Regions from separate parts of the Uliginosibacterium sp. TH139 genome, predicted to be linked through region 2. Evidence: predicted binding sites of a transcription regulator. Region 2 holds the regulator's gene; each other region holds the start of a gene.

The links. The regulator FliA, encoded in region 2, starts transcription of late flagellar genes. The targets are predictions, from matches to a motif close to CTAAAGTTNNNNNNNNNNNNGCCGNTA.
Region 1: C0V76_RS11280 (chemotaxis protein) is a predicted target of FliA. The motif match lies at 2,596-2,622, and genes of this name have one in related genera.
Region 3: C0V76_RS01710 (PAS domain-containing methyl-accepting chemotaxis protein) is a predicted target of FliA. The motif match lies at 2,393-2,419, and genes of this name have one in related genera.

The regions. Positions count from the first base shown of each region.
Region 1 is NZ_PKRR01000004.1:312,226-319,618, forward strand. It holds gene C0V76_RS11260 (Hpt domain-containing protein) at 1-10, shown strand, start outside; gene C0V76_RS11265 (CheR family methyltransferase) at 138-1,007, shown strand; gene C0V76_RS11270 (chemotaxis response regulator protein-glutamate methylesterase) at 1,015-2,079, shown strand; gene C0V76_RS11275 (STAS domain-containing protein) at 2,200-2,505, shown strand; gene C0V76_RS11280 (chemotaxis protein) at 2,826-3,791, shown strand; gene C0V76_RS11285 (chemotaxis protein) at 3,811-4,758, shown strand; gene cheY (chemotaxis response regulator CheY) at 4,776-5,165, shown strand; gene cheZ (protein phosphatase CheZ) at 5,249-6,145, shown strand; gene C0V76_RS11300 (chemotaxis protein CheA) at 6,208-7,393, shown strand, end outside.
Region 2 is NZ_PKRR01000005.1:112,112-119,504, forward strand. It holds gene C0V76_RS13120 (cupin domain-containing protein) at 11-358, shown strand; gene C0V76_RS13125 (flagellar motor protein) at 366-1,106, opposite strand; gene C0V76_RS13130 (RNA polymerase sigma factor FliA) at 1,125-1,877, opposite strand; gene C0V76_RS13135 (hypothetical protein) at 2,043-2,855, opposite strand; gene flhF (flagellar biosynthesis protein FlhF) at 2,852-4,432, opposite strand; gene C0V76_RS13145 (GNAT family N-acetyltransferase) at 4,646-5,110, opposite strand; gene C0V76_RS13150 (RnfH family protein) at 5,231-5,512, opposite strand; gene C0V76_RS13155 (electron transport complex subunit E) at 5,748-6,431, opposite strand; gene rsxG (electron transport complex subunit RsxG) at 6,428-7,048, opposite strand; gene C0V76_RS13165 (RnfABCDGE type electron transport complex subunit D) at 7,051-7,393, opposite strand, start outside.
Region 3 is NZ_PKRR01000001.1:358,581-365,973, forward strand. It holds gene C0V76_RS01690 (right-handed parallel beta-helix repeat-containing protein) at 1-284, shown strand, start outside; gene C0V76_RS01695 (DUF5610 domain-containing protein) at 483-1,058, shown strand; gene C0V76_RS01700 (hypothetical protein) at 1,073-1,516, opposite strand; gene C0V76_RS01705 (LexA family transcriptional regulator) at 1,621-2,118, opposite strand; gene C0V76_RS01710 (PAS domain-containing methyl-accepting chemotaxis protein) at 2,514-4,148, shown strand; gene C0V76_RS01715 (hypothetical protein) at 4,197-4,604, opposite strand; gene C0V76_RS19825 (hypothetical protein) at 4,678-4,821, opposite strand; gene C0V76_RS01720 (NirD/YgiW/YdeI family stress tolerance protein) at 4,849-5,205, opposite strand; gene C0V76_RS01725 (rhamnogalacturonan acetylesterase) at 5,385-6,086, shown strand; gene C0V76_RS01730 (TMEM175 family protein) at 6,110-6,712, shown strand; gene C0V76_RS01735 (hypothetical protein) at 6,709-6,924, shown strand; gene C0V76_RS01740 (alpha/beta hydrolase) at 7,033-7,393, shown strand, end outside.

The DNA.
Region 1 (7,393 bases), on a different contig from region 2:
ACGAGCGTAACAAGCCTGGCCTATCTGGCCTTGGCGGCCTTGCTTCCACCACTCCGGCCCGGGCCAGTGTCAGCGCTACACCGCGCTCTTCGGCGTTGCCTGTCGGGGGAGGAGGGGCTGCCGGTGCGGCCTCCCGAGTGCAGATCAACGATACGCTCAAGCGGATCGACACGGGTGGACGTGAATTCGAGTTTACTGCGCAGGATTTCGAACGGGTACGCAGCCTGATCTATAAGCACGCAGGCATATCGCTGTCGCCCGTGAAGCAGGACATGGTTTATAGCCGTCTTGCGCGACGTTTGCGGGTGCTCAATCTCAAGCGCTTCACCGAATACCTCGATCACCTCGAGCGCAGTGGTGGCCCTGCCGAGTGGGAGGCTTTCGTCAATGCACTCACCACCAACCTGACTTCTTTTTTCCGCGAGGCGCATCACTTCGATCTGCTTGCGGAGCAGATGCGCAAGAGTCCCGATCGCCGACCTTTCCGCATTTGGTGTAGTGCTGCCTCCACTGGAGAAGAACCGTACTCACTGGCGATCACCGCCTGCGAAGTCTTCGGCAACAATCCTCCGGTGGAAATCATCGCCTCTGATCTTGATACCAATGTGCTGGCGCATGGCCAGAAGGGCATCTACACCGCCGACAGAGTTGAACGCCTGAGTCGCGAACGGGTGCAGCGCTTTTTTCTGCGCGGCACCGGAGAGCAGGATGGTCATGTGCGGGTACGCCCTGAACTCACCCGCCTGATTACCTTCCGTCAGATCAATCTGCTCGATCCTAAGTGGGCGTTGCGTGAGGGCTTTGATGCGATCTTTTGCCGCAACGTGATGATCTATTTCGATAAGCCCACGCAGTACAAGATCTTGGAACGCTTCGTTGGCTTGCTGCAGCCAAACGGTTTGATGTATGCAGGCCATTCGGAGAACTTCATTCATGCGGCCAAGCTCTTCCGTTCTCTTGGTCGTACCGTCTATGCCCGCGCGGACCAAGCGGTGAGCAAGCCCTGAGGCGCTCATGACAAGCAAAACCCGCGTGCTGGTGGTGGATGATTCGGCCCTCATGCGTTCCTTGCTGGCCGAGATCATCAATGCTGCACCGGATCTTCAGGTGGCGGGTACAGCGCGTAACGCTCAGGAAGCCGGCACCCTGATCCGGGCGCTGCGGCCCGAGGTGATCACGCTCGACGTGGATATGCCGGGCATGGACGGAATCGCTTTTCTCGAGCAACTGATGCGCAGCGACCCAATGCCGGTGGTGATGGTGTCTGCGCTCACCGAGCGCGACTCCGAAGTTGCCTTGCGGGCACTCGAATTGGGGGCAATTGACTATGTATCAAAACCCAAGCTCGATCCGCTTGCTAACATTCATGCCTGCGCCAACGAAATCTGCGAAAAAATCCGGATAGCTCGGCAGGCCCGCAGGCCTGCCCGGCCTGTTGCGGGAACTGGTCAGCGCCCTGCAGGACGCTCGATACCACTGGATGTTCACCTGCCCGCAAGGGTGTTGCAGGAGCGTCTGGTTCTGATTGGTGCGTCTACGGGAGGGACAGAAGCGCTGCGGGCATTGCTCACGGCGCTGCCTGAGAAAATGCCAGGCATCCTGATCGTGCAGCACATGCCGGAGATGTTTACCGGTTCGTTTGCGCGGCGTCTTGACGGTTTGTGTGCCCTGACGGTGAAAGAAGCTGACGATGGTGAGCCAGTCAAGCCCGGTACGGTTTATATTGCGCCCGGCCACTCGCACTTGCTGGTGCGGCGGGTTGCAGGCGGATTTCGCTGCGAGCTCTCGCGTGAGTCGGCTGTCAATCGTCACCGGCCGTCGGTTGATGTACTGTTCCACGCCGGCGCACGTGAAGTCGGCAAACATGCCGTCGGCGTGATGCTGACCGGGATGGGCAAGGATGGCGCTGCCGGAATGTTGGAGATGCGCAAAGCAGGTGCCTGGAATATCTGTCAGGATCAGGAAAGTTGTGTGGTGTGGGGGATGCCGCGTGAGGCTACGCTGAATGGCGCAGCCAATGAAATAGCCCCTCTGTGCGAGATTCCAGCACGGGTGATCAATAGTTTGCGTGGCACGTAGGCACCCGGCTGGGCATAATGTCTCAAGCTGCGGCGGCAGATGACGTAATCGGCCAGTAGGTACAGGCGCTGTGCGTGCCAAATTTGAATTTGAACAGCTTGGAGTAACGGGAGAATCTCGATGGAAGCTCAAGTCACGGTAAATGATTCGCAAGCAGTGCTGCGACTGGGAGGGCGCTTCGATTTCAAGGCGCACCGTGAATTCCGCGATGCGGTGGATAATCTGCTCGGACAGGCTGGCAGCAAACCGCTGCAAGTGGATCTGGGAGATGTGTCCTACCTCGATAGTTCGGCGCTGGGCATGCTGTTGATGCTGCGCGACAAGGCTAAGGCTGCCAACAAGGATGTGGCGCTGGTTGGCGTGAAGGGCAGTGTACGCCAGGTGCTTGATATCGCTAATTTCTCCAAGCTTTTCTCTATCAGCTGAGCGTCCTGCTCAGTTGAAAGCCTGCCCTGCGGCGAAAGTCTGCGGGGCGGGGCAGTCCTCCTGCCCTGAAGTTCCGGCTGTTTTTTCACTCTCAAGTTGTTTCCGGCGCGACCGATATTCATTCGGTGCGTTGAGCCTTTACGTGCCCGGCGCATCGCACCCGGCGTGGGTGGCTTCATGGCAGGCAAGGCTCGCAGCGCGTTGGGCAGTGCCGCTTCTGACCCACTCAAGTTCATCCGCCGGGTGCCGTAAAACCCTCAGGGGCAACGCTCTGGCTCATCCAGTCAGAACGCGGCGGACAAGAACACGTGGAGAACACCATGTCGGAATTGCTGAAGAACATTGATGCACGTACGCGGCTTGCCGGCACCAACAAGCTGGAAATTCTGCTTTTTTCACTCGGTACCGATATGCGCACCGGGCGCAAGGAGAGCTTCGGCATCAACGTATTCAAAGTGCGTGAGGTGATGCGCACGCCGCCGATTACTGCGGCACCGGAGATGCAGGATGGCGTGGAGGGGATGGTGTCCCTGCGTGGCCAGCTGGTGCCGATTGTGGATCTGGCCAAGTATTGCGGGATTGATCCGGACGGCAAGCGCGAGATCATGATCGTGACCGAGTACAACGGCCACACCCAGGGTTTCCTGGTCGAAGCAGTGGATACCATCCTGCGTCTGGATTGGGAGCAGATGCGCATTCCGCCGGACATGATGACCAGCCGCATGGGGGGGCTGGTGACTGCCGTGACTGAACTTGAAGGCAATCGGCTGATCATGATGCTGGACGTCGAAAAGGTGCTGGCGGAGACCACCAAGATCGACGATGACTATCTCTTCAAGGACATTCAGCCGCTCAAACGCGATTTCACTGTGCTCTATGCGGATGATTCCTCCGTGGCCCGCAAGCAGATCGAAAAGACGCTCGATGCACTGAACGTCAAACAAATCGCAGCGGTCAATGGCCGGGCGGCTTGGGATGAGCTCGAACGCATTGCCAAGCATGCCGAGCTGACTGGCCGCAAGGTGTGGGAGATCCTGCATCTGGTGCTGACAGATGTCGAGATGCCGGAAATGGATGGCTACATCCTCACCAAGAAAATCAAGACCGACCCCCGGTTTGATGGGGTGCCGGTGCTGATGCACTCCTCGCTTTCCAGTAGTTCGAATCAGACGCTGGGCAAGTCTGTCGGGGTGGATGGTTACGTGCCCAAGTTCGAGCCGCATCGCTTGGCGGGCGCAGTTCGCGCCATGCTGGCACCGGAAGAAAACCCTGAGGCTCTGGCCTGATCGATAGCAAGGGATCGTCATGGAAAACGCAAACCCCAATCTGCTCGAAGCCGTAGATGCCCGCACCAAACTGGCGGGCTCCAACCGGATGGAAATCCTGCTCTTCGCGCTTGGTACCAATGAAACCTTCGGTATCAACGTGTTCAAGGTGCGTGAGGTTTCCAAGACGCCTTTCATCACCCGTGCGCCCAATATGCCAACCGGGGTGGAAGGCTTGATCTCCTTGCGCGGCAACGTGATTCCGGTGCTGTCGCTGGCCAAGATCCTTGGTATTGCCAAGCCGGGACAAGGTCTGGGCGGTTCGATGATGGTCACTGAATACAGCAAGCGCACGCTTGGCTTCTTGGTGCATGACGTGGATCGCATCATCCGGGTTGAGTGGGACAAGGTGCGTCAGCCCGAAAATATGGCCGGCACCACTCAGAACTACATTACCGCGATCACCGAACTGGCCGATGGCAAGCTCGTCTCCATTCTCGATGTGGAGACCATCCTTTCGCAGACCTTCGGCGAGGCTCCGGTGGGGCAGATCATGGCGCTGGACCGGGATGTCGAGGTCAACATCTTCTTCGTGGATGACTCGGCGATTGCACGCAAGAAGATTGCTGAAGTGCTCGACAAACTCGGCGTTCGCCACAAGCACGCGCTCAATGGTCTGGAAGCCTGGACGCGACTCGATGGCATGGCCACTCACGCGCAGCAGCAGAAGCGCCGCCTAAGCGACGAGATCAGCATGATTCTGGTGGATGCCGAAATGCCCGAGATGGATGGCTACGTGCTCACCCGCAACATCAAGAACGACCCGCGCTTCGATGGCATCCCGGTCGTCATGCATTCATCCCTCTCATCCGAGGCTAATCGCTCGATGGGCAAGGCGGTAGGGGTGGATGCCTATGTTGCCAAATTTGATGCAGAGATACTGGCCGAGACTTTGCGCCCGTATCTTTTGAAGGCCTACAAGGACTAATCCGGAGAAAACCAATCATGTCCGATCCGAAAATGAAATTCCTGGTGGTGGACGACTTTTCGACAATGCGTCGGATTGTGCGCAACCTCCTCAAGGAGTTGGGATACACCAACGTCGATGAGGCGGAAGACGGCGTCGTAGCCATGCAGAAACTCACGGCAGGGGGGTTTGACTTTGTGGTGACCGACTGGAACATGCCCAACATGACCGGTATCGAGTTGCTCAAGGCCATTCGTGCCAATGCCCAGCTCTCGCATCTGCCCGTGCTGATGATTACTGCCGAGGCCAAGAAGGAGAACATCATCGAAGCGGCTCAGGCCGGCGCTAGCGGCTACATCGTCAAGCCTTTCACGGCGGCGACCCTCTCCGAGAAGCTCGGCAAGATCTTCGAGAAGATGGGCAAGTGAGCCTGCATTCAGGCGATACATCGCGAGCCTGTACGGGGACTCCCCGGCTCGCAGCGGACTGAAAAGACTTAGGAGCCGATACCATGGCCAAACGGCTGAAAGCGGACGAATCTGGTGATAACGACGAACTGCAAGCGCTGTTCGATTCGATAACGGACACTGCCGAGCCGGCTGCGGCGCCGGTGAGCCCGGCGGTAGCGAAGGCAGTTGCACAGGTAGTCAAGGATGAAGGGGATTCTGATGACTTGCAGGCGCTGTTTGACAGTGTTGCGAGTGGTGGTGCGGCTGTCGCAGCCACACCGGCAGATCCGGTAGAGGACGCGGTCAATCTGAAGGAAGTGGTGGCGGCAGCGTCCAGCATGTCGCCAGAGGAGCGGCATCAGCAGGCTTTCCTGCAGATCGGACAGCTCACGCGCTTGCTGCACGACACCATCCGCCAGCTCGGTTATGACCGGATGCTGGAGGAGACCGCTGAGAAGCTGCCCGACGCACGCCAGCGCCTCTCCTATATCTCTCAGATGACTGAGCAGGCCGCTAGTCGCGTGCTGAATGCTACGGACATCGCTAAGCCGATTCAGGATCGCATCGAGACGCAATCCAGCGAGCTTGGTTCGCGCTGGTCGAAGCTCTACAACAAGGAACTGTCCGTGGCGGAATTCAAGCTGCTTGCCGCCGATACGCGCAGCTTCCTTGATCAGTCTGCGAAAGACAGCAAGATCGTCAACGAGCAGCTGCTTGAAATCATGATGGCGCAGGACTTCCAGGATCTTACTGGCCAGGTCATCAAGAAGATCGTGGACATGGCCAGCAAGATGGAGAACGGCCTGCTTAAGGTGCTGATCGACATCATGCCTGAGAGCAAGCGGGTGGCTGCCGAGGATGGTTTGCTCAATGGCCCGGTGGTCAATGCCGAAGGGCGCGAAGACGTAGTTACCAGCCAGGAACAGGTCGACGATCTGCTCGACAGCCTGGGGTTCTGAATGCCGGTCATTACATGTACCGGGCACAGGTTTGATTCATCAGCACACAACCGGAGTCAGCCATGAGCGATTTCGCGGGAATGGAAGATCTGTTGCAGGATTTCCTGATTGAAGCCGGGGATCTGCTGTCCGGGGTCGATAACAAGCTTGTCGACCTTGAGCGCAATCCCAATGATCTGCATCTGCTCAACGAGATCTTCAGGGGGTTCCACACCATCAAGGGTGGTGCGGGTTTCCTCAATGCAGCTGAACTGGTGACCCTGTGCCACCTGACAGAGAACCTGTTCGACAAGTTGCGAACGGGGGAACTGAAGGTCGGCCCCGAGATGCTGGACGTGATTCTCGGTGCCACTGCTGCCGTGCGTGCCATGTTCGGTGATCTTGAGCGTGGCCTGCAGCCTGCGCCGGCTGAGGCTCAGTTGCTCGAGCAACTCAAGCAGGCGCTGGCAGGAACCCTCTCCAGTGCTCCGGCTTCCGCCAAGCCTGTCGTTGCACCGGCGCCGATACCTGTAGCCAGCGTGCCAGTAGTGTCCTCCGGAGGTAATGATCCGGACTGGAATGCCTACTACCATGCGGTGACCGGTGTTACGCCGCCCGGTGAAGCGGGTTTGCCGGAGATTCCTGTTACGGCAACCGCGGAGGATCCTCACCTGAATGAAACGGTGGCAGCCGAAATCATTCAGGCTGCTGTGGGACGGCGTTCTACCGACAAGCCTGGTTATCAAGGCCCCCCGGGAGGGCGTCGTGATGGCGAGCGACAGCGCGACAACTCGATTCGCGTCGACACCTCGCGCCTTGATCAGGTGCTTAACCTCTCCGGTGAGATCGGTCTGACCAAGAACCGGCTTACGGCCTTGCGCAGTGACATTCTCAACGGCAAGAACGATACCGATACCCTGCATGCACTCGATCTGGCGGTGAGTCAGCTCGACTTGCTGGTTTCCGATCTGCAGAATGCGGTCATGAAGACGCGGATGCAGCCGGTGGGCCGCCTGTTCCAGAAGTATCCGCGGATTGCTCGAGATCTGGCCCGCTCGCTGGGTAAGGATGTCGAGATGATGCTGGCTGGCGAAGATACCGAGATCGACAAGACCATGATCGAGGATCTCTCCGACCCGATCATCCACCTGATCCGCAATGCAGTGGATCACGGCATCGAATTGCAAGCGGAGCGCATGTCCTGCGGCAAGCCGGAGAAATCCATCGTGCGCCTGGAGGCCCGTCAGGAGGGCGACCACATCGTGATCG
Region 2 (7,393 bases):
CCCAAGCACCATGCAGATCCGCAACCTTCACAGCACACCCGCCATCGAAAAGCCCATCCATGACGGCAAGGGCAAGGCGCTCAGCCGCAAGCTCTTCGGGGCAGAGGATCTCGCCTCGGGCCTGCGCTACATCGCATTTACTGAATTGCCGCCCGGCAGTTCCATCGGCGAACACGATCACCAGGATGCACGCGAGGAAGTGTATGCAATCCAGTACGGTGAAGGCCTCTTGCGCATCGATGGTGAAACGCGCCGCGTGAAGGCTGGAGACGTAATCCTGACCAAAATCGGCCAGAGCCACGGATTGGAAAACGACAGCCAGGAAACCCTCGGCGTATTCGTGTTCTGGGCCCTGTAGGCCTGCCTCAGACGATGTATCCCTGCAAGCGCGACTCGATCAGACGGGGGTTATCACCGTGGGCAATGCCGATCAGGCCATCGATGATCATCTCGCGCACAGCCACCAGATCGGCCACCGTGGCCTGCAACTTCTTGGCGACCGGCAGGAAGATCAGATTGGCCGAACCCACGCCGTAGATCGTAGCCACAAAAGCCACGGCAATCCCTGCGCCGAGCTTTGAGGGGTCGGAGAGGTTCTCCATCACGTGGATCAGACCCATCACCGCACCGAGGATGCCAATGGTGGGAGCATAGCCACCAGCGGCTTCCCAGATCTTGGTGGCGCGTTTCAGATCCGCTTCCCAGGCAAAAACATCCACTTCCAGCACTGCGCGGATGCGCTCAGGCTCGACGCCATCGACCAGCAACTGCAGGCCTTTGCGCACGAAGGGATCAGGGTGCGGATCAATGCGCGATTCGAGCGCCAGCAGGCCTTCCTTGCGCGCCACCCCACTCCAGGCCACGACCTGGGCGATGATGTCCGGTAAATGCGGCAGCGGGGGCCTGAAAACCCATTTGACCATCTGCAGGCCAGTGCGGAAGGTTTTCCAAGGGCTTTGCAGCATCACGGCACCGAGAGTGCCGCCGATCACGATCAGGAAGGCTGTTGGCTGCACCAGTGAGCCGATATGCCCGCCCTCGAAGATCTGGCCCAGAACGATGGCCAGCACGCCCAGCAGGAGACCGGCAATACTGACCAGATCCATGCTCGCTCAGTCTCCCGCTCAGGCCGCAGCGGCGCGGCGCTGACGCCCACGCCCAGTCTCACGCCCCCCCGAGATGCGCGAACGCAGACGGGCAATGGCCTGGCTGTGAAGCTGACACACCCGGGATTCGGAGACGCCCAGCACCTCGCCGATTTCACGCAAGTTCATGTCTTCCTCGTAGTAGAGGCCCATGACCATCTTTTCGCGATCAGGCAGATCCTCGATGGCCTGGATGAGAATCTTGCGCATGTTGGCGTCCTCAAGCAGGTTGAGCGGATCAGCCCCTTCACCGACGATATGGCGCTCGAGGAAATCATCCTCATCGTCATCGCCGAAGTCCTCGAAATAAACCAGCTGGTAGCCACGCGCTTCCTGCAGCATCTTCTGATACTCGGGCAGCTGCATGTCGAGCAGTGCAGCAAGTTCGCCCTCGGTGGGCTGGCGGCCATGCTGCTGCTCCAGGGTATGCACCGCACCTTCGATGCGCCGCATCTCGCGGCGCAGGCTGCGTGGCAACCAGTCGTTTTCACGCAGGCCATCAAGCATGGCGCCACGGATGCGCTGCACGGCATAAGTCTCAAATTGCGCGCCGAGCCCTTCCTCATAGCGCGTAATGGCATCCAGCAAGCCCATCATGCCGTTCTGGATGATGTCTTCCACCTGCACGCTGGCCGGCAGTTTGGCCATCAGATGGTAGGCAATCCGCTTGACCAGCGGCGCATAGCGCGTAATGAGCTGGTTCTTGTCCAGTGTTCCAGCTGCGTTGTACATGGCGACCTCTTTCCTTCGGTTCGATCCAGGCTCTGTGCCGCTCCCGGAGATTGCGGCGCCTGAAAGCTCTTTGTCACCATTGTGCAGACTTCTGCACGCCGTGACGGCTGGAAAAGCCCAGTGTGTTCCGCCTTATTCCATCTTCGTCGGCGCGGTTTCTACGCATCACACGCGCCCCGGCCCCTTGCCATGCAAGCGGGTGGCACCGCTTGTAGTCTGGACCAGCCGCTCGATGAAAGCATCGGCACTTTCCCCAGTCTCTCGGGCACGCTCGCGCAAAGCCTCACCGAGACTCGAAACTGGCTGCAAAGGCAGCTCCAGCCTGTTCAACGCCGTCTCGCAGAAGCTCGTCAGAAGCCCTTGCTCACGAGGCCCCGGGGGCTGCGTGAAACACACCGACACATGTCGCTCGCCACCGGCCTGACACAGACGCTTGAGACTGGCATAGGCAGTGGTGATGGACATCGGCTGGGCATCCAGCAGCAAAAGCAGGCGCGGCGCAGCAAAAGCCAGCGCCGAGAGGCTGCGCAACTCAGCCGGCTGGGCCACGATCACCCATTCATCGTGCCCGGCACGCAGACCACGCAGCTGTTCGATAGCCCGCTGATTGAAGATGCGCTCGCTCCCCAACTGCTCGACCAACGCCGCCACCTGCGCGATCTCCAGTCCGGGCTGGGCTTCAACCAGGCAGCTGGAAGCCGGCATCAAGCCCTCCACCGCCATGCGCAGATCGAAGCGCGGATTACGCCCCAGGCAGTCACCCATGTTGCCGGCGGCCAAGCGCTCTTCGAGCACCAGCAGACGTAAGCCGCTCTCAGCCCTCACCCGCAACTGCGCAGCCAGCCAGCGGCTGGCGCCACCACCACAGGGCAGCACCGCCAACACCTCGGGCGGCGCCGCATGCAGCAGGCGGCGCAGGCCGTCGGCCTGATCGACCTGGCGACTCACCCTGGCAGCACGCTGCATGATGTCATTCATCGAAAGCCTCCTCCTGCGTTGGCTCGCTGCTGGCTGCTGCTTTCCGGCGTGGCCGCCATCAGCATGCAGGCGTCGAGCGATTCGAGCTTGTAAGGCGAATCTGCCTTCAACTCACGCAAGGCGCGGTGCACCAGATAACCCCGGTTGGGCAGATGCAGATCCTCGGGCACCCGCTGACCATTGGCCACGTAATACACCTGGAGTTCGCGGCGCATCGCCACATCCAGCACCGGCGCCAGCGAAGCGGCCTCATCAACCTTGCTCAGGATGCATCCCGCAAGATCCGGGCCATCGTAGGCGGCCACCACGTCATCCAGTGTGTCACCCCGTGAAGTGGCATTCAGCACCAGCAGGCGTCGCACGACACCGGCTGAGGTCAGCATGGAAGCCTGCTCGACGACCATCTTGTCGCGCTGGCTCATGCCCATCGTGTCGATCAGCACCATGTGCTTGTTGCGCAGATCCTGCAGGGTCTGGCGCAGGTCGGCCGCATCGCGCACCACGTGCACGGCCACGCCGAGGATGCGGCCATAGATGCGCAGCTGCTCATGCGCGCCGATCCGGTAGCCATCAGTGGTGATCAGAGCCAGCTTGTCGGCGCCGTGGCGCACCACGCAGCGTGCGGCGAGCTTGGCGGCGGTGGTGGTCTTGCCCACCCCAGTGGGGCCGACCAGGGCGTAAACGCCACCGCGCTCGATCAGGTCGGCATCGCTATCGACCAGCTTGAGACGGCGCGCAAGGCGGTTGCGGATTTCGTTGCGAACCTCGCTCGCGCCGAGCTCGCCATTGACCCCCTCGGTCAGGTTGCGGGCCAGCTTGGCCGAAAACCCGGATTCGAGCAGTTCGCTCATCATCTGGGTGCGTGCCGGCGCCTGACGCGACAGCTCACTCCAGGCAAAGCCCGCCAACTGGCGCTCCAGCATGCCTTTGATCGAGCCAAGCTCCTCGGCCATGCGGGCGTTGGAAGCCTCCAGCGCATCGATGTGAGCATCACGCTCGATCTGCCCGATCGGTGCGGCCAGACGGGGGTTGGCAGGCCTGGCGGCAGGCTGGGAACGTGGCTCTTCGCGGACCGGGGCCACAGCGGCCGGCTCGCTCCAGGGCTCACCATTGGGCTGCACACGCGGCGGCGTGAAGGGACGCACATCAAGCTGACGCCCGACCGGCTCATCGGCACGCCGGGCGCCAAGATCCGCTTCAAAGCTCGCTTGCGGGCGGCTGCGCGGCGGCAGGCTCTGGGCGGCGTTCTCACGCGAGAGACGGGCAATATGCTGACCGAGGGTGACCGTGAAATCGTCCTCTTCTTCGGCTTCAACACGCTGCGTCGCTGCTCTGGCGGGCGATCGCACTGCCGGCGCAGCCACGGGGCGCGAAACCGGAGCCGAGGGCTGTGGAGCACGAGCCTGCTGCACGGTGGCGGAGAGTTCCCCCATCTGCTCGGCCGGCAGGGCAACAATTTCCACCCCGCCCTCCACCGCACGATTGGACAACACCACGGCATCCGGCCCCAGATCCGCCTTCAGTGCCGCCAGCGCCTCACGCGCCGTTTTCCCCACATACCGTTTGACCTTCACCATGACGCCACCTCCGCTTGCCAGACCCATCCGGGAAACGCATGAACGCGGTTTCCACGGCTGGATTATTCGCCCTGTGGGAGGCCGGCAAGAAAGGGAACAAAACGGTAAAAACGCGGCAATTCGGCGGGGTGAATCGGCAATTTCTGCCAGGGCGCAAAGCCTTGTAGGAAGCGGTCTTACACGACTTCCGGATGGACGCCCGGAGGCCGGAAATCAGTCGCGCAGGATCTTGCGTAGATTACGCATATTGCTGCGCGTCCAACCAAGATGGCGGTAGAACTCCAGCGCCGGGGCATTGTCTTCGTCAGCCAGCAGTTGCAGCCGGCTCATACCACGCCGGCGCGCCCAGGCTTCGGCCCCATCGAGCAGGCGGCGGCCGATGCCGGCACCGCGCCAGCCTTCGCGTACCACCAGATCCTCGACCAATCCGGCCGGCCCGCCCTCGGCAGTAGAGATCAGGCTCTGCACCGAACAAAAGCCGACGACCTGGCTTTCATCGGCAATACTCTCCTCGGCCACCCATAGAAGAATGTCCTCACGCGGCAGCATCAGCTTGAGGGCAACCAGCTGGCGGCTGGCATCGGCGGCGAAATCCTTCTCGATGGCAAACAGCTGCGCCAGCAGGGCGGCGAGCTCAGGCAAGTCTGAAAGTTGGGCGGGGCGGAACTTGAGGCTCATGAAGCGGGGGATGTTGAACTGCAAGGCGCGGAGGATAAGCCAGAGCAGCGCAGAAGCAGCGTAACTATTTGGCAACAATGGGTGAGTTTCCGCCGATCCGCGATGAGCGTCACTGCCTTGTCACTCCTCTGTATCCAGTTCAAAGCCTGGCCGGCGCGGCACCGTCAGCGGATCACACACGATCGGGCGATAAATTTCGACCCGGTCACCGGCACGCAGCGGTGCATCCAGCTTCACCGCTTTACCGAACACGCCCACGCGCTGGCGGGCAAGATCAATCTGCGGATACTTCTGCAGAACGCCCGACACATCAATGGCTTCCTGTACCTTCGCGCCCTCCGGCAACTCGATATGCTGCCAGGACTGGACACCCGGCTCATGGTAGGCAACGGCTACTTTCATGACTCTCTCCTTTTGGCGTGAAAGTCGCAGCGCGACTTCTTGAAGCATCCCGCATCCGTTCAGGAGGCAGGCTCAGGACCAAGAAGCTGTTTCCGCTCTTACTGCGAGGCCGTGATCAGGGCTCATGCGCGGCTCGGAGCCCTCATTTATCAACATAAACTCCGGCTCCTGCGCGCTGCTTTTCACCCTGCTGACAGCCTCTCTACGGATCGCGAACAGCTTCTAAGAAACACACTCAGGCGCAATGTGCTGCGGGCGCCGGGCATGCGGGTTTGGCCACGCGCTGGTCGATCAGGCGCTTCACAGCCAGCAGCCCCCCGAGCACCAGGAAGCCGCCCGGTGGCAGGATCATCATCAGCACGCCACCGTAGTCCGGGATTACCTTCACTTCGAGGAAGGAAAAAGCCGGCCCGAGCAGCAGACTGGCCTGGGCGAAAAGCGTGCCGCTGCCAATCAGCTCGCGCACAAGGCCCATCACCGTCAGCGCCAGAGTGAAGCCAAGCCCCATCGCCAGACCATCGACGGCCGAGGCGACCACGCCATTCTTGAAGGCGAAAGCTTCGGCGCGGCCGAGAATCGCGCAGTTCACCACAATCAGTGCGATGAACAGGCCCAGCACCTTGTAAAGCTCATGCAGCCAGGCGTTCAGCGACATATCGACCAAGGTCACCAGGGTCGCAATCACCACCACGAAGACCGGGATGCGTACCTGATCCGACACAAAATCGCGGATCGCCGAAATCAGCATGTTGGAGATCACCAGCACCGCTGTGGTTGCCAGGCCCATGCCCAGCCCGTTGGTGCCGGAAGTGGTCACCGCCATGGTCGGGCACATCGCGAGAAGTTGGGCGAAGACCACGTTCTGGTCCCACAGCCCGTCACGAAACAGCTTCGAGAAACTCTGTGTCTGACCACTCATTTGGCTTCTCCCGAAATTTCCGCGCGGTGCGCGGCGTAGAACTGCAGACCTTCCTTGACAGCCTTCACCACCGCACGCGGAGTAATGGTGGCGCCCGCAAACTGATCAAACTCGCCACCATCCTTCTTCACGGCCCAGCGTGCGAGGGACAGGTTTTCGAGCGACTTCTTTTCAAAAGCATGAATCCAGTCGCTCTTGGCGACCTCGATCTTGTCACCCAAGCCCGGTGTTTCGGCATGCTTCAACACCCGCACGCCCATCACCGTACCGGCCGCATCCACACCAATCAGCACCTTGATTTCGCCAGCGTAGCCACGTGCGCTGTAGTCGAACACCGCCGCCGAAAAAGCCCCCGCCTTGCGACCGCGATAGACCGTACGGCTCACGCCCTGATCCGCCACACTCAGCGTATCGGCGAGCAAGTCGTTATCGGCCAACCCTTCTGGCAGCACCTGCAGCAGCGAAACCTTGAGGTCGTCACGCGCAGCCTGCTCGATGGCAGGCAGCGTCACGAGATTGGCTCCAATCAGTGCGGCACTCGTCATCAAGGTAAAGAAGCCAAGTAAGGCGCCGTGATAGGGAATCCGCTCGCGGAGGTTTTCCAGGGTGAGCAGCATGCTCATTTCTCCTTGTTCAGCTTGATGGGGTTGCCACGCCAGTCGCGGCCGTAGATGCGCGGCTGACACAGACGGTCGATCGCCGGCGCCAGGGCGTTCATCAGCAGCACAGCAAAGGCCACACCTTCCGGATAGCCGCCATAACTGCGGATCACCCAGGTGAGGAAGCCACAGCCAGCACCGAAAACCAGTTGCCCCGCACGCGAGGAAGGCGAAGTCACGTAATCGGTAGCAATGAAAAAGGCCCCCAGCACGGCCGCACCCGACAGCAGGTGGGCTCCGGCATCCAGGTAGCGCGCAGGATTCACGGCATGGCCGATCAACGCCGGAATCGCGATGCCCAGC
Region 3 (7,393 bases), on a different contig from region 2:
TCAAGCAGCTGACGCCTGTTGCCTGCCTGGGGCGTGATGATGACGAACACGACATGCATGATCGTCATGCTCCGGCAGGTGACTACATGGAGAATTACACCAAGTGTGCCGACGCTGGCGAGATCTGCAAGGTCAAGACCGGCGCTGGCTGGGTGGCCTTTGGCCGCAAGGGCAACTGGGTCACCAAGTACATCGGAACCGGCCATGCGGTGAGCTGCACGATCGCCAGCTTTGGTTCTGATCCGGGTGGCCGGCCGAACAAGTGCTCCTACCGGGTCTATTGACCCAAGCCTTCCGGCAGACACTGATGAAAAGCCCCGTTGGTTCGCCCGGCGGGGCTTTTTCGTGAGTTGCGATACCTGCCCAGGGCTGGCCAGATGCACCGGGTGCTTGCCGGGGGAAATGAACGCAGCACGCTATTTGTGCGGACCTATACTCAAAGCGGGCAGGGCGCCTCTCTGGCGCCCGGTCAGGAGGCCCGTATGACGATGCCTGTGCATGCCATTGATTCAAGTGCTGTTCCCCGCCTGCGGAGTATTGATGCGGTGGGAACGCCGGAGGAATACACCACTACCGGTGCGCGATCGCTGGCCCAGCTGAATGCCTCGATCCTGAAGGCATCGCTCGATGTGTCGATCAGTTCAAGGAATGAGCCACTGGCGCTGCTGTACAGATCGGCGATTGATGCCATCAATGAAGCTCTGCAGCCGGAGCTGGGTGACAACGCGCTGCAGGCGGCGATGAGTCAGGACAACACGCCGGAAGGCACCGCCGGGCGCATCGTGGCTCTCTCCACTGGCTTTCTGGAGGCTTTCAAGACCCAGCACGCGGGGGAAGACGAAGCCAAGGTGCTGCAGAACTTCATGGCCACGATCCGTAGCGGTTTTGAGAGAGGCTTCAAGGAAGCCGTCGATATCCTCAAAGGCCTGAAGGTGTTCGAGGGCGATATCGCGAGCAATATCGAAAAGACCCATGCGCTGGTGCTGCAAGGCTATGCCGATTTTGAAGCGGCGCGCACCGCCAGAGCTGCTGAGCCTCTGGCAGACCGGGCGGGGTAGGCGGAGCGCCTGCTTTACGCGACCGGACAGTCTCCGGCCGCTGCGAGCCTCTTGCAGGCTTCACACTCAAAGCCGTTCGCGCTGAGCCATTCCCAGGCCTGCTCACGCGTGCTGACGGTGATGACCGGCACTTCGATGCCGTCGAACACTCCCTGGTTTTCAGTCACGCGGGCCAGGAAGCCCACGGTGTGGATGCGGATGATGGCATTTGCGCCATGACTGGTGGCCCATACCAGCAGATCGTGCGAGGCGGCAAAGCCGCTTTCGGTGCCGCCCTGCCATTGATGCAGATCCATGACATGCGCCCAATGCGTGGGCTGCCCAGCGTCACGCCAGGCTTGCTGGATCGTGGCCGTCATGACCAGCACGCCTTCGCGGTTGAAGCTGCCTTGCAGTACGGCAAAGCATGCCTGATCGCACCAGTAAACCTTGCATTCACCATGAGGGGGATGGGACATGGCATTTCTCGCCGGATACGCTGAACTGCACTATAGATCCGGCGGTGCCTGGCTTGCCATCAGGGCTGATCCTGTGGGCTCCAGGTTGGCCTGGGCTCTTTTGCTCAGGCCCAGAAGCGTTTGAAGCTGCCGACCACCACGCCCCAGATCGTCAGCTCGCTGCCGGCTTCGAGCAGCAATTCGGGCAGATCCGGGTGGTCGGCCTGCAGCGCCGTTTTATGCCCGCGGTGGTGCAGGCGGCGCACCAGGCGCTCGCCGTTCACGAAGGCCAGCACGATGTGTCCGTGCACCGGCTGGATGCGCTTGTCCACGATCAGCAGGTCGCCCTCGAAGATGCCGGTGCCGGTCATCGCGTCATCACGCGCTTCGAAGACGAAACTCGCTTCGTCGCGACGCACCAGATAGTCGTGCACATCGAGGCTGTTGCTGTCGTCGTCGGCGCTTGTCAGCGGCGGCGCTTCTGCCGCCCGGCCTGCCACCAGCAAGGGCCGGCTGCGTGCAGGGTTGCGACGGGTTCGGCGGATGCCCGGCAGCGCTTCCGGCGGCGCGGACGGCGAGGCACCGACGAGGCTGACGAAGGGAAGCGGGATCTGATCGGTCATGGCGGCAGATGCTGTAAATAAATACAGTATCCGAGTGTGGGGCTGTTGCTGTCAAGCACCGTGTGGGTTGTAAGCGTGGCTTGGGTCGGCTCGTGCTTAAGGCTGCAGATCCATGCAATTGGTATGACAAATGTTTTCACAAGCACACAGTGCTTGAGTGGGTATTGAAATTTTAATGCAACGCATTGTTAATAAATGGAATGTTGGATATTTAAGGGCGCTTTTGGGCGGAATGACCATCTATATCCAAAGGCCTATATGAAAGGTATCCGGGCTAAAGTTGTTTGACGACTTTTCGTTAGTTTCAAGCAGCAAGACATGCAAAGTTTGACAGGCAAGATCACCTGCACAGGGGCGGCCAGAAGACAGGCAATAATCCAATGGAGCCCCCCAACATGCGCAGCAACCTTCCCGTCACTCAAGTCGAGACAATCATCCCCAGCGGGGTGTTCATCTATTCGCGTACCGATCTCAAGGGACGCATTACCGAGGCCAATGCAGCCTTTGCCGAGATCAGCGGTTTTCTGCGCGAGGAAATGATCGGCGAGCCGCACAACATCGTGCGCCACCCGGACATGCCGGAAGCCGCTTTCGATGACATGTGGCGCACCCTCAAGGCCGGTACGCCCTGGCGCGGAGTGGTCAAGAACCGGCGCAAGGATGGCGGTTTCTACTGGGTGGAGGCGAATGTTTCGCCGGTGCGCGAAAACGGCCAGGTGGTCGGCTTTCAGTCGGTGCGTACGCGCCCCACGGCGCAGCAGATTGCAGCGGCCAGCGCGGCCTACGCCCGCCTGCGTGCTGGCGATCGTAGCCTGCGCGTGGAGCAGGGCTTGGTGCGGCGCAATCACGGCCCGCTGGTGCGCGCGGCAACGGCCTTCCCGGTGCAGATGGCAGCCGTGGCGGCCTTGGCCTGCCTGGCCGCACTGAGCTGCCTGGCTTTGCTGCTGTGGCCCGGGGCGCTCACGCGCACGCTGGCTGGCGCTCTGGCCGGGCTGAGTCTGCTCGCCAGCCTGTGGCTGGTGGTCTGGCAGATGCCGCGGGTGTGTGGCGAGCTGCGCAGCATGCGGCGCAGTCTGGACGATGTGCTGAGCCATGGCGATCTGCTGAGCAATCTGAATTCGACGCGTAACGATGAGATCGGCGATATCGCCCGGCGTGTCGACAGCCTGCTGGCGGCCACCCGCGCCACTCTGCAGATCATTGGCGATACCACCCGTGAGGTGGCCGAAGCCACGACGCGGCTGGGCAGTGACATGGCCGGGCTGCTCACTTCCTCCGAACAGCAGAGCCGCGACACTTCAGGTGCGGCGGCCAGCGTGGAGGAAATGACGGTGTCCATCGGCGAGGTGGCCACGCATGTGCAGGAAACCCATCGCATCTCGCGTCAGGTGGAAGAGGAAGCGCAAGCCGGCGCGCGCCTGTCCGTGGAGGCCAGCCAGACCATCAGCGCCTTGTCGGTCACGGTCGGGCACTCCGCCGAAACGGTGGAGCAGCTTGGGCAGCGCACCCAGGAGGTGGGCAAGATCGCTGGGGTGATCAAGGATATTGCCGACCAGACCAATCTGCTCGCGCTGAATGCCGCCATCGAGGCCGCGCGGGCCGGCGAGCAGGGCCGCGGCTTTGCGGTAGTGGCGGACGAGGTGCGCAAGCTGGCCGAGCGTACCCGCCAGGCCACCCAGGAGATCGACACCATGATCGGCCGGATTCAGGGCGATACCGGCGAGGCCGTCGAAGGCATGCGTCGCAGCGCCGAGCAGGTGGGGCAGAGCGTGGCGCTGGTGCATGATGCCGAGGCTGCGCTGCGCCGCATCACGCAAGAGGTGGACACCATGCTCGAGCGCATCGGCGAAATCGCGCATTCCACCCAGGAGCAGCGCGGTGCGATGGAGCACATGGCCGGCGGCATCGAAGCTATTGCGCGGCAGACCGAAAGCAATCTGGGGGTGGCACACGCCACGGACGACACCACCCATCAGCTGGAACGCAGCGTGGAACGCATGCGGCGGGCAGTGACCCAGTACCGGGTGTGAGCGGCCGCTCACGAACTTTGGATGGCTATCCATTCACCCATCACAGGCTCAGGCCGGTTTGCGATGGCGCGAAAAGAGGTCGTGAATCTTGCAGAACTTTGCCGTGATATCGAAAGGCGGTTTGGGCTGCGCGTCTCCGGCCAGGAAGTTGCGGATCGCGATCACCGGATCAGGCTCGCCGGTGAGCAGCACGCGAGTGCCGCGTTGCTCCATGCGCCGGAAGAAGCCATCGCCGGCGCTGAAGCTCAGGATCAGGTCGACGCCATCCAGCGGATGCGGCCCCTGATCATTGAAATGATGGATGGCCATCTCCTTCGGCAGCTCGATTTCCTCGGCGGCAGGCAGGGTCTGGGTAAGGCCCACCGGTGCGGGCAGGGTGTAGAGCAGCCAGCGGCGGGCCTGACCGGCGTGGCCGCAGACCGTCCGGAAATCCTTGGTCGGGATAGCTATCTTCATCGCCTGCGCCTTTCGCTGAAGCATCGGAAAACGTCAGCTTGGCGCAAGTGGGCAGGCGGGGAATCGATGCAGGTCAAATCCTGCGGGCTGCCTGGCGAAGGCTTTCGTTGACGCTCGCCCGGGGCAAGGAGGCCGGCCGCAATACGGCGCCCAGGAGCGCGCCGGTGGCGGAGGGGCAGCGGATGAAGCAGAGCGCGAAGCACAGCAGGTCGAACATGATGTCAGCCCCTTGGATTGCGTCGGCTCAGTTCAGCACGCGCATGCCGATGACCTTCACCTTGCTGAAACCGAAGGCCTTGCCGATGTACTTGCCCTGGATTTCGAGCCGGGTCTTCGCATCTACCGGGCTGCCTAGGGGCCAGGCCCAGTGCTTGTCGTCGATATCGAGATAGATGTTGCCGCTGCCGTCGGTGAACGCGTAGAGATCCTTGCTGGCGCGGCGGGTGATGTGGCCCTGGAGGGTGACGAACTGGTCGTGGCTGGACAGGCCGCTCAGCTGATTGATATGGGTGGCCGCGCTGTTCGGGCCGACGTATTGCGCCGTGACCGGGGCGGCGCAGAGCAGGGCGGACAAGCTGCAGAGGGCGAGCAGGGATTTCATTTTCAACTCCTTTGGAATGGGGCCGGCTGGTCTTCAGCGCGGCATGGAAACCAGTCTAGTGAGCGGATCCTGAACGTCGGATGAATGCCTGCCGGCGCGTTCCGGCGGCTTAGGGCTTGCGAGGACTGCGGATGCCGTTATGCTCCGGCTGATCGAGTCCTGATCCACGAAAGCCCGGCATGAAACTCCATTCCCTCCTCCTCGCGCTGGCCTTTGTGGCGACCAGCGCGGCCGCAGAAACCGTGTTCCTGATCGGGGATTCCACCGTCTCCAGCTACACCCCGCCGGATCCGCGCAATGGCTGGGGCCAGGTGATCGGTCAGTACTTCACGCCGGAGGTGGCGGTGAAGAACTTCGCCCTCTCCGGGCGCAGCTCGAAGAGCTTCCTGGAGGAGGGCGCATGGGCACCGGTGGCTGCCGCGGTCCAGCCCGGCGATTACGTTTTCATCCAGTTCGGCCACAACGACCAGAAGCGCGATGCAGCGCGCAGCACCGATCCCTTCGGCAGCTACCAGGAATTTCTCTCGCGCTATGTGGAAGACACGCAGAAGGCCGGCGGCATACCGGTGCTGGTCACGCCGGTCGGACGCGGCGGGCTGAAACGCTCCAGTGGGCCGGGCTCGCACGGGCGATACCCGGATGCCATGCTGGAGCTGGCGAAGAAGAAGGGCGTGCTGGCCATCGACCTCACTGCGCTGAGCGAGGCCTACTACAGCAAGATCGGCTATAGCGCGACGATCAAGCTCTTTGTCGCCGCCCAGGACGGCAAGGACGACACCCATTTCCTGCCCGCCGGCGCAGCCGAAATCGCGAAGCTGATGGCGCGGGCGATCAAAGGTCTTGATACGCCCCTGGCGCAGCGCGTCAGCGGGCTGGACTGAGCCCTGCAGAAAGGAGACGCAAGATGGGCAAAACCCGGCTTGAAGCCTTCAGTGATGGCGTGCTCGCCATCATCATCACGATCATGGTGCTGGAGCTGAAAGTGCCGCACAGCAGCGAACTGGCGGTGCTGCAGCCTCTGCTGCCAGTGTTTCTCAGCTACCTGCTGAGCTTCATCTACATCGGCATCTACTGGAACAACCATCACCACATGCTGCACACGGTGCGCGAGGTGACTGGCGGCATCCTGTGGGCCAACCTGCACCTGCTGTTCTGGCTGTCGCTGATTCCCTTCGCCACCGGTTGGCTCGGCGAGAACCACTTTGCCGCCGCACCGGCAGCGCTGTATGGTTTTGTGCTGCTGATGGCGGCGGTGGCCTACTGGATCCTGGCCCACGTCATCATCTGTGCGCAGGGCTCGGGCTCGCTCCTGAAAAAGGCTATCGGACCAGACTGGAAGGGCTATGGCTCGGTCCTGCTGTACGCCGTGGCGATTGGCCTGGCCTTTGTGTCGGCCTGGCTGGCCTGCGCGATCTACGTGCTGGTGGCGATTCTGTGGCTGGTGCCGGATACGCGGATCGAACGAGTCCTGCGTGCGCGGGGCGAGCAAAACGGTAGCGCGCCATGACCCAGCCTGAGCGCGAGCTTTTCGCGCGCGATGATCAGGCCAAGGATGCGGCACTGCTGAAGTTGCGGGCGCGCCTGGCCGCGGCCACCCCACCTACCCGGGCGCGCCCCTTGCAGCACCTGGCGCGGGACTGGCCACGCAGCCTGAAGGCTGCCGCCCTGATCCTGTTGCTAGGCCTGATGCTTGTGGCCGGCAGCGGTCTGTTTGGCTGAACAAGAACGCAGGTGCGAGCTCCGTAGCCCCTCTGGTGCTGGCGGGCCGAGGTCAGCCCTGCAGGCTTTTGCGAATGAATCGTGAATCGCTTCCGAGGAGAGTTAACGATGCGAGCCGTACTATCCGTGACCCTGATCGTGCTGGGCTTGCAGGCCGCCCAGGCCGGCCCTTTGCTCGATCGCCTGCGTGAGCGCCGTGCCGAGCGTGCGGAGTGGGGCGAGGAGGCCGATGGCGCGAGCGCCGGCAAGCTGCCTGCCGGTAGCCGGGCGCTGCGCGATCTGGCCTACGGTCCGGATGCCCGCCAGCGTCTGGACGTCTATCTGCCGGCCGCGCCGAAGCAAGCGCCGGTGATCCTGATGGTGCATGGCGGCGCCTGGCGTACTGGCGACAAGGCCATGAGCCGGGTGGTGGACAACAAGGCGGCGCGCTGGCTGGCACGCGGCGTGATCTTCATCTCGACCAACTACC